Regions from separate parts of the Shewanella frigidimarina NCIMB 400 genome, predicted to be linked through region 2. Evidence: predicted binding sites of a transcription regulator. Region 2 holds the regulator's gene; the other holds the start of a gene.
The links. The regulator MetJ, encoded in region 2, represses methionine synthesis genes. The targets are predictions, from matches to a motif close to TAGACGTCTAGACGTCTA.
Positions count from the first base shown of each region.

Region 1: msrA (peptide-methionine (S)-S-oxide reductase MsrA) is a predicted target of MetJ. The motif match lies at 2,579-2,596, and genes of this name have one in related genera.

Region 1 covers NC_008345.1:2,291,140-2,295,579, reverse strand. Annotated here, with positions in the region: gene SFRI_RS09950 (alpha-ketoacid dehydrogenase subunit beta) at 1-30, opposite strand, end outside; gene SFRI_RS09945 (thiamine pyrophosphate-dependent dehydrogenase E1 component subunit alpha) at 34-1,212, opposite strand; gene astE (succinylglutamate desuccinylase) at 1,369-2,397, opposite strand; gene msrA (peptide-methionine (S)-S-oxide reductase MsrA) at 2,619-3,098, shown strand; gene trxB (thioredoxin-disulfide reductase) at 3,300-4,253, shown strand; gene SFRI_RS09925 (GNAT family N-acetyltransferase) at 4,318-4,440, opposite strand, start outside.
Region 2 covers NC_008345.1:4,219,221-4,223,660, reverse strand. Annotated here, with positions in the region: gene SFRI_RS18275 (c-type cytochrome) at 137-466, opposite strand; gene SFRI_RS18270 (sulfite exporter TauE/SafE family protein) at 823-1,563, opposite strand; gene metJ (met regulon transcriptional regulator MetJ) at 1,638-1,952, opposite strand; gene metB (cystathionine gamma-synthase) at 2,162-3,331, shown strand; gene SFRI_RS18255 (bifunctional aspartate kinase/homoserine dehydrogenase II) at 3,463-4,440, shown strand, end outside.

The DNA of each region.
Region 1 (4,440 bases), 1.9 Mb from region 2:
GATGGCGTGTAACATATTCATTTGAGCCACGGTTTAGAGTCTCCCTGCGCTTTTTGGATAGGCTTTTGGATACTTAGCAATGTGTTCTTTCAGCTCTTTAAGCTGTTTTCTCAATGCTGGGGTCGGTTTATCAAGCACATCTTCAATAATTTCATCTAGTTTCGGAATAGGTAACTTTTCAGCCACTTTAACTGCTGCTAGCACTTCTTCGCGATAACGTTCAAATAACTTGGCTTCATCGGCTTCAGTTATCCAGCCTTTATTGACCATCCATAACTTAAAACGTTTTACTGGATCGTGTTGCTGCCATTTGGCTTCTTCTTCTTTTGAACGATAACCAGATGGATCGTCTGATGAAGAATGCGCGCCCAAACGATAAGTCATCGCTTCGATTAATACCGGTGCATTATGTTCTAGTGCATGGGCACGGGCTTGTTGTGTGGCAGCTAACACCGCTAGCATGTCGTTACCATCTACACGAATGGTATGCATACCGTACCCAACTCCACGACTCGCAATACCGTTACCGGCAAATTGCTCTTCTGTAGGGGTTGAAATAGCATAACCATTGTTACGACAGAAAAAGATGGTCGGAGACTTAAGCACTGCAGCCATGTTCAAACCAGCATGGAAGTCACCTTCTGATGCTGCACCTTCGCCAAAGTAACAAATGGCGACGTTACGCTTGCCTTGCAGCTTCATACCATAAGCAACACCTGTGGCTTGTGGAATTTGAGTTGCCAGTGGTGATGAAATGGTTTGGTAGTTGAGTTCGCGGCTGCCGTAATGAATCGGCATTTGACGACCTTTACCTAAATCTTTCTCGTTACTGAACATTTGATTCATAAATTGTTCAGTCGTAAAACCGCGATAACGCAATGAGGCGTGCTCACGATATTGAGCCAAAATGACATCGTCTTTATCAAGCGCTGCTGTGCTGCCAATAATTGAGGCTTCTTCACCGGTACAGGTCATGTAAAAACTAATCCTTCCTTGACGCTGCGCACCCAACATACGCTCGTCTAATACGCGTGTAAAAACACAAGTATCAAAGATTTTTTCGGCCAAAGCCTTGTCGATTACTGGTAGAACCGCGTTTTCATACGTAGTGCCATCGGCTTGCAAAATACGCAAAATGGGGATGTGCAATGACGCTTTGTCTAAGAAGCTGACACGGTGCACTGTTTCATTGGTCAGTGGTGCGTTGCTCATATTATGCTCTTGTTATTGTTGAGCCATGTTCAACATAAACATGGCTCTATTTATACTATGCGAGTAGACATTACGTTAACGTAAACTACCTATCAATACTTACTCTCACTGTAAACGCATTTTACTCACGATTGACATGTATATATTGCTTTACGACTATAAAATTGACTCGTTTGGTGCAGGTACTAAACATAGCACTGTACGTTGCCCAATAGGCACATTTGCATTGGGAAATACGATGGCTTCTTGTGGGTATTCCACAATGATGGCATTACCACCTTCTGTCGCTAACACCTCGCCCTGACTAAAGGCACTGAAGTTTTCTGCATCGCCTGCAAAGCTAAATTCAAAATCATCAAAGTGCTTGTTAATAGAGCGCGATACCTTATACAAGTTGACCTTGCTAGGGTCGAACTCAACAGGTGCTAACTTAGTTTCAGTAATCAACTTTTCAAGCATAGTATGAGTTTGTGCAAAACGACTCATGTCATTTTGGCCAAATGGCATCACTTTGCCTAATTCCACCGTAAAAGCATCTGCTTGAAATTGCTGTGACGAATAATAACTAAACGTTGTTGTTGGTTCGTGGTGAAACAACATAGTATCAACGCCACATGCCGCCAAAAACATAATTTGTTCACCGCTGAAAGCACGGCCTGGGCGGTATGGGTAAATGGCAAACTTTTCATGCTTTGAGGCACGGATGGCAGTATGTAAGTCGTAATGAATACGTTGGTTGTCGCTATTAGCATTGAAAAAATCAGCCACGTATTGCTCTAATGCTTTGGCACGGTGACGCTCTGGATGGCTTAAGCCCTCGCCTTTAGAATGCGCGCCACTAAAAAGACGATTCATGTTTTCATCAATAAAACGGGTTTTATTGAGAATAGCAGTAGGGTTACCAATTAAAAACATCACACGCTGCTTGGCAATAATGCGTTGGCTGAGCAAATCTTTAATGAGTTGATTACAGATTTCAATCGGCGCAGTTTCATTACCGTGCACAGCACAAGACAGCACGATATCTTTGGTGGCATTAGCCGGCGTAAATACAATCACTCCCGTATCCCACACATCTACGCGAGTATGATCTGCCAACATAAAATCGTATGCCGCAGGTAATTGATTTGGATTGGCTAAGGTATAGGCTAAAAAATCGCGGTTTATCATCAGGTCAGATAACACTATCAACTCCTTGTCTCATTATTATATGGCGTAGTTAACTTTGACGTAAAACGATGTTAACTATTACTGCCTATTGTGGCGAATTCTATCATAGCCAAACGCTATTTTATTGGTGGCATAACTTAGATTTATTTATTAATAAAAGTTTGCTTGCAAATATTGTCGATATTCAACACAATTACAGCCATCTAGACTTCTATAATTTGTTTTAAGGGTTTGTCATGGCGTTAGCAACATTTGGTGCAGGCTGTTTTTGGGGTGTTGAATATTTTTTCCGTGAAATTAACGGCGTCAGTAACGCAACGTGTGGCTACATGGGTGGCAAAGACAGTGCGACGACATATAAAGAAGTGAAGACGGGTTCCACTGGTCATGCAGAAGTGGTGCAAGTTGAGTTTGATCCAGAAGTCGTCAGTTACAACGACTTGTTGGACACTTTTTGGAAAAACCACAACCCAACCATGCTGAATATGCAGGGCGGCGACATTGGCACACAATATCGCAGTACGATTTTTTTCCACGATAAAGAGCAAAAAGCCCAAGCTGAAAGCTCTAAACTGGCGTTAGCACGCAGTGGTAAATGGGGGCAGCGTCATATTGTGACTGAAATTGTACCGATACAAACATTCCACATTGCCGAAGAATACCATCAGAATTATTTAGAAAAAAATAATTTACCAACTTGTCATTTGGTTTACTAAACCTACGCTAGCAAACAGTATAGAGCGACAAGTAACCGTTTCAAGCAAGCTAATGTGCACCATTACCTCACTTGAAACGGAATATTTACACAATAGATAACCCCAATCGATTTCCTACACTCAACTTCACTTTACCCGCAGAGGTAAATTCCATACAATCCCATGCAAATTGCTTAAGGCATGTTATCGGAGAACAAAATCATGAGTGAAGCTCGTCACGTTAACCTACTAATTTTAGGTTCTGGCCCTGCCGGCTATACCGCTGCTGTTTATGCAGCGCGTGCAAATTTAAATCCTGTGATGATCACAGGCATGCAGCAAGGTGGTCAATTAACAACCACAACTGAAGTGGAAAACTGGCCAGGCGATGCTGAAGACTTAACTGGTCCAGCATTAATGGATCGCATGCAAAAACACGCTGAAAAGTTTGATACCGAAATTATTTTCGATCATATCAATGAAGTGACCCTAACTGAGCGCCCTTTCCGTTTAAAAGGCGACAATGGCGAATTTACCTGTGATGCATTAATTATTGCCACTGGTGCATCTGCTAAATACTTAGGTCTTCCATCTGAAGAAGCATTTATGGGCCGCGGTGTTTCTGCCTGCGCTACATGTGACGGTTTCTTTTATCGTAACCAAAAAGTTGCGGTGATTGGTGGTGGTAATACTGCTGTTGAAGAAGCACTTTACTTAAGTAATATTGCATCTGAAGTTCACTTAATTCACCGTCGTGACAGCTTCCGTTCAGAAAAGATTTTGATTAACCGCTTAATGGACAAAGTCGCTAACGGTAATATCATTTTACATCTTGACCAAACACTTGAAGAAGTCACTGGTAACGATATGGGTGTGACGGGTCTTAAAAAGAAAAGCACTAAAGATGGTTCAGTGACAGATTTAGAAGTCGCTGGTGTATTTGTTGCTATCGGTCACAGCCCTAATACTGGTATTTTTGCTGGTCAATTAGAAATGAATCACGGTTACTTACAAGTAAACAGTGGTTTACAAGGCAATGCAACACAAACTAGCATCGAAGGTGTTTATGCTTGTGGCGACGTAATGGATCAACATTACCGTCAAGCAATCACTTCAGCCGGTACAGGTTGTATGGCAGCACTTGATGCTGAGCGTTATTTAGACGCAAAAAAGTAATCTACTGGATGTGATACAACAAAAGAGCAGCTCAGGCTGCTCTTTTTTATTGCCTTAAAAAACATTACACCGCTTTTTGATAAAACACTGCTTCAGTATCGCCTAAAGGATCGCGGTGAATACTTTTATGTTGAAACGTCATACCGAGTTTTTTCATAATCGCAATTGAGGCAAGATTGTCCTCTAC
Region 2 (4,440 bases):
CTTTATTTGCCAAATAGCATGGTCAATTTGGCAAATTTTTTGTGTCAGAATCCCTGAGGCTAAGCCTCACAGTTTTTTCGTTTGGTTTATTGGCTGATGTTTCGTTTAGAACGAAAAGATACTCAGCATTGATGATTTAGCCGCAGGTAGCTGGTTGGTCTGAATCGGCGGCGTGGTCATATAAGAACTGTTGAATGTCTTTCAGGTCTTTTTCTGATAAGGCTTCAAAAACGGCAGGTTTAGCTTTGTGCTTATCACGGGTGAAAAAACGATCCCATTGGCTCATGGTTTTAGTCATTGGGGTGAGTTCAAGGCCTTCACTGTTAGCGCTGTGGCAGGCTTTACATTCTTTTTTGTATAGGTGCTTACCTTTTTTAGGATTACCACCATCTGCGGCCATCACTTGGGTGCCAAGTGATAATGCCATAGCAACTGCGATACCAACTTTAATGTATGTGTTCATCATTTTGTCCTCTGTCGGGCTTATTAGGGTCGTGCTTAACAACATTTAATTATTTCTTTGCTGTAAACAATGTTACCTAAAAGTGGGTAGTGTTAATTTGAAGTAGATCATATCCATGAGAAAAATCTAATTGAAAAAAAGTTAATTGAAAGAAATCTAATGAACTAGTGTGATATGGATCTATTGCATATAGATAATGAGTTTGTTAGGGGAAGTGAAACGGTTTTTTTTGATACTTATTGATGGCGTTTTTTAGGTGAGAAATAGACTGCTTGATAAATAGAAGGGTAAGATTTTAATCATTGTTAGAAAACAAGCCCATTGATGGCTCGTTTTGTTTACAGGTGCAGAATAGTTGATTAGCTCATTAACGTGTTGGTCGACATAATAACTAACACGGTTGCACTAATACTACATAACACTAATGTGGCTATACGGGTTTTATCTTTATCAACGCGACCAATTAACTTACCCGAGACAAGATAACCAGCAACGACTGAAGGCAATAATAGCAGTGATAGCCATAAATGCTTCACTTCAACTAAGCCTACGATGGCTAAAATGGCTAGCGCTATTAATGAGCTAAACACGAAGAAGGCTGATAAAGCGGCTCTAAATTGACTTGGGTCTTGGCCTGCAAGCAAAATGGCCATTGGCGGACCGCCGATGGCAGCGATATTGCCAAATATGCCCGAAAATACCCCTGCGATAAATAAACTGAGGCGATTGATGGGGGCGCTAAAGCGAAAGATACTAAGAATAACAGCAATAAACACAATAGCTGCAATCACTAAGCCTAATATTGCTTGTGGGGCAAACAGCAATAATCCAGCGCCTAAAAACCCCCCAGGAATTCGCCCGAGTAAGGCATATTGCAAACCATTAAATTGTAAGTGACCACGCTCTCTAAACAAGGTCATTGCAGAAATGGCAAAGCCCATAACAATTATCGGAACTGGAACTAATTGAGGATTAACAATATACAGCAGCGGGCTTGCAACAACGGCTAACCCAAAGCCAATTAAGCTTTGAGTTAGCGCGCCAAAAAACACGATAATTGATGCCAGTATCAAGGTCGTTGGATCGATAAATGACATCATAAGTTCTCTTTAAAACATCACTGCTTCTTTATAGGGCAGTTTAAAAGTTTGTGAGGTAATCACTAATCAGTGAATTATTCGAGTTCTTCCCACTCGATACCCATATCATCCATTAACTTTTTCGCTTCACTTGGAATGCTATCAGGCTGATCTTTTGAAAGATCACCGTCATAAGGTAATGGTTGACCGGTGTACGCATGCAAAAATGCTTCGCATAGCAGTTCACTGTTAGTTGCATGGCGCAGATTATTTATCTGGCGACGCGTCCGCTCATCTGTCAGTACTTTTAATACTTTTAAAGGGATAGAAACCGTAATTTTTTTTACTTGTTCATTCTTTTTGCCGTGCTCGGCATATGGGCTGATATATTCGCCATTCCACTCAGTCATTAACTTACCCTTAACGATAAATACGCTGCAGATTTTAAACCGTTACAATCTCTAGTCAAATTATTGCTACTATTTAATCCCGATTGCAAATAGATTTCTTGATGTTTAGACGTCTAAACGTCTATTTTGGTTGACGGATGGGGATCTCTTAGGTAAATTTGGACGTCTAGACATCTCTTTGTGTGTTTGTGAAATTTTAGGAGTCAACCATGACTAAGCATCAAAGCGCCACATTGGCCGTTCGCCAAGGTATTGAAACAGACACACAACATGGTGCTATCGTGCCACCGATTTATTTATCGACCAATTATTCATTCGATGGCCACAATAATCCGCGCGAGTTTGATTACAGTCGCTCGGGTAACCCTACTCGATGTATTTTAGGCGACGCACTCGCCAAACTTGAACAAGGTGCAACCGGTGTAGTGACATGTACCGGCATGGCCGCGATTACATTGGTGACTAGCTTACTTGGTCCTGATGATTTATTGGTTGTGCCGCACGATTGTTATGGTGGCAGTTACCGCTTATTCACTAACTTGGCCAAAAAAGGCCAATTTAAGTTATTGGTCGTTGATCAAACTGACGCACAAGCGCTGAGCAAAGCAATAGCTCAAAAACCGAAAATGGTGTGGTTAGAAACGCCATCGAATCCTTTATTGCGCGTGGTCGACATTGCTGCCATTAGCCAAGCTTGCCATGACGTTGGCGCGTTAGTAACAGTCGATAACACCTTTTTATCGCCGATATTACAGCAGCCATTGTTATTGGGTGCAGACATTGTTATTCACTCAACCACCAAATACATCAATGGTCATAGCGATGTGGTCGGTGGGGCTGTAGTCGCTAAAGATCCTGAAGTGGGTGAGTTGTTACATTGGTGGTCAAATACTCTTGGGCTTACGGGTTCAGCATTTGACAGTTATTTAACCTTGCGAGGCTTACGTACTTTAGCGGTACGAATTCGTGAGCATCAACGTAACGCACAAAAGATTGTTGAGTTACTCAACGCCAGTGATGTAGTGGCAAAGGTGTATTATCCGGGTTTAAAAGACCATCCAGGTCACGAAATTGCGGCAAAACAACAACAAGGCTTTGGTGCTATGTTAAGTTTTGAGTTAATCGGCGGCGAAGCGGAAGTGGTGGCATTTTTAAAGGCGCTGTCGTTGTTTAGTGTTGCCGAAAGTTTAGGCGGGGTGGAAAGTTTAGTCGCCGTTCCGGCCACTATGACCCATAGAGCAATGGACCCACAAGCAAGGCAAGAGGCTGGTATTAAAGAGACTTTATTGAGACTATCTGTCGGTATTGAAGATGCAGATGACCTCTTGACCGATATTCAAGCAGGCCTAGCAGCTGTTGCAGCGATAAAATCAGCTTAATTCGAGTTTAAGTTAGCTGTGGTTTCGACCAAATTGGGTAAAATAGCAAAACATGCACTTGCAACACTATTGGTTTCAAAATAGAAGTCTAGCAGTCGCAACAAAAGTCGTAGTTGTTTAAGGAGTCAGTAATGACGCGAAGTCATTTACATAAGTTTGGTGGTTCAAGTTTAGCGGATGCAGATTGCTATCGCCGTGTTGCACATATTCTACTTACGCATGGTCAGAGTGATGATTTAGTTGTGGTATCCGCCGCCGGAAAAACGACTAACTTCTTATACAAATTATTGAGCCTGCGTGACAGTGGTCAGTTGTGGCAAGAAGAGCTGCAAATTCTGATCAGTTACCAGCAAACGTTAATTGAACAATTATTGTCAAACGAGCAAGCGCGTGATTTACGCGAACGTTTGTCTACCGACAAATCTCAGTTAGTCAGCTTATTATCTTTAGAGCAACGTAACGATTACCAATTAAACCAAGTGGTGAGTTTTGGTGAACGTTGGTCGGCGCGCTTAATGGCCGCTTTGTTACGAGAAATGGGCGTAGCTGCGACTCATGTCGATGCGTGCTCTATTTTGGTTGCCGATGAAGGCGCCGTACCCAATATTTTAGTCGCTGAGTCTCGTGACAAGGTACAAGCCTTATTAGCCTTGCACCCGCAAGAGCGTTTAGTGATCACCGGTTTTATATGCGCAAATCGCCACGGCGATACCTTATTACTGGGTCGCAATGGTTCTGATTTTAGTGCCACCTTAATTGCCAGCTTAGCTGACATTGATCGTGTAACCATTTGGACCGATGTTGAAGGGGTGTTTAATGCCGACCCTAACAAAATTAATGATGCGAAATTACTCAAGAGTATGTCCTTAGCCGAAGCTGACCGCTTAGCGCGCCTAGGCTCTCCTGTATTGCATTCTCGTACCTTACAGCCACTGTTTAATACTGAAGTGAGTTTAGCGGTACGCTCAAGTTATGCTTCACACACTGACTTTACTTTAATCGCGCCACTGAGTTCATCAGCGAGTGCGCCTGTGGTCACTAACTTAAATGAAGTGGTGTTGTTTAGTTTTAAAATGAACGCAGATATTGAACCGTTACTGGCCATTTTG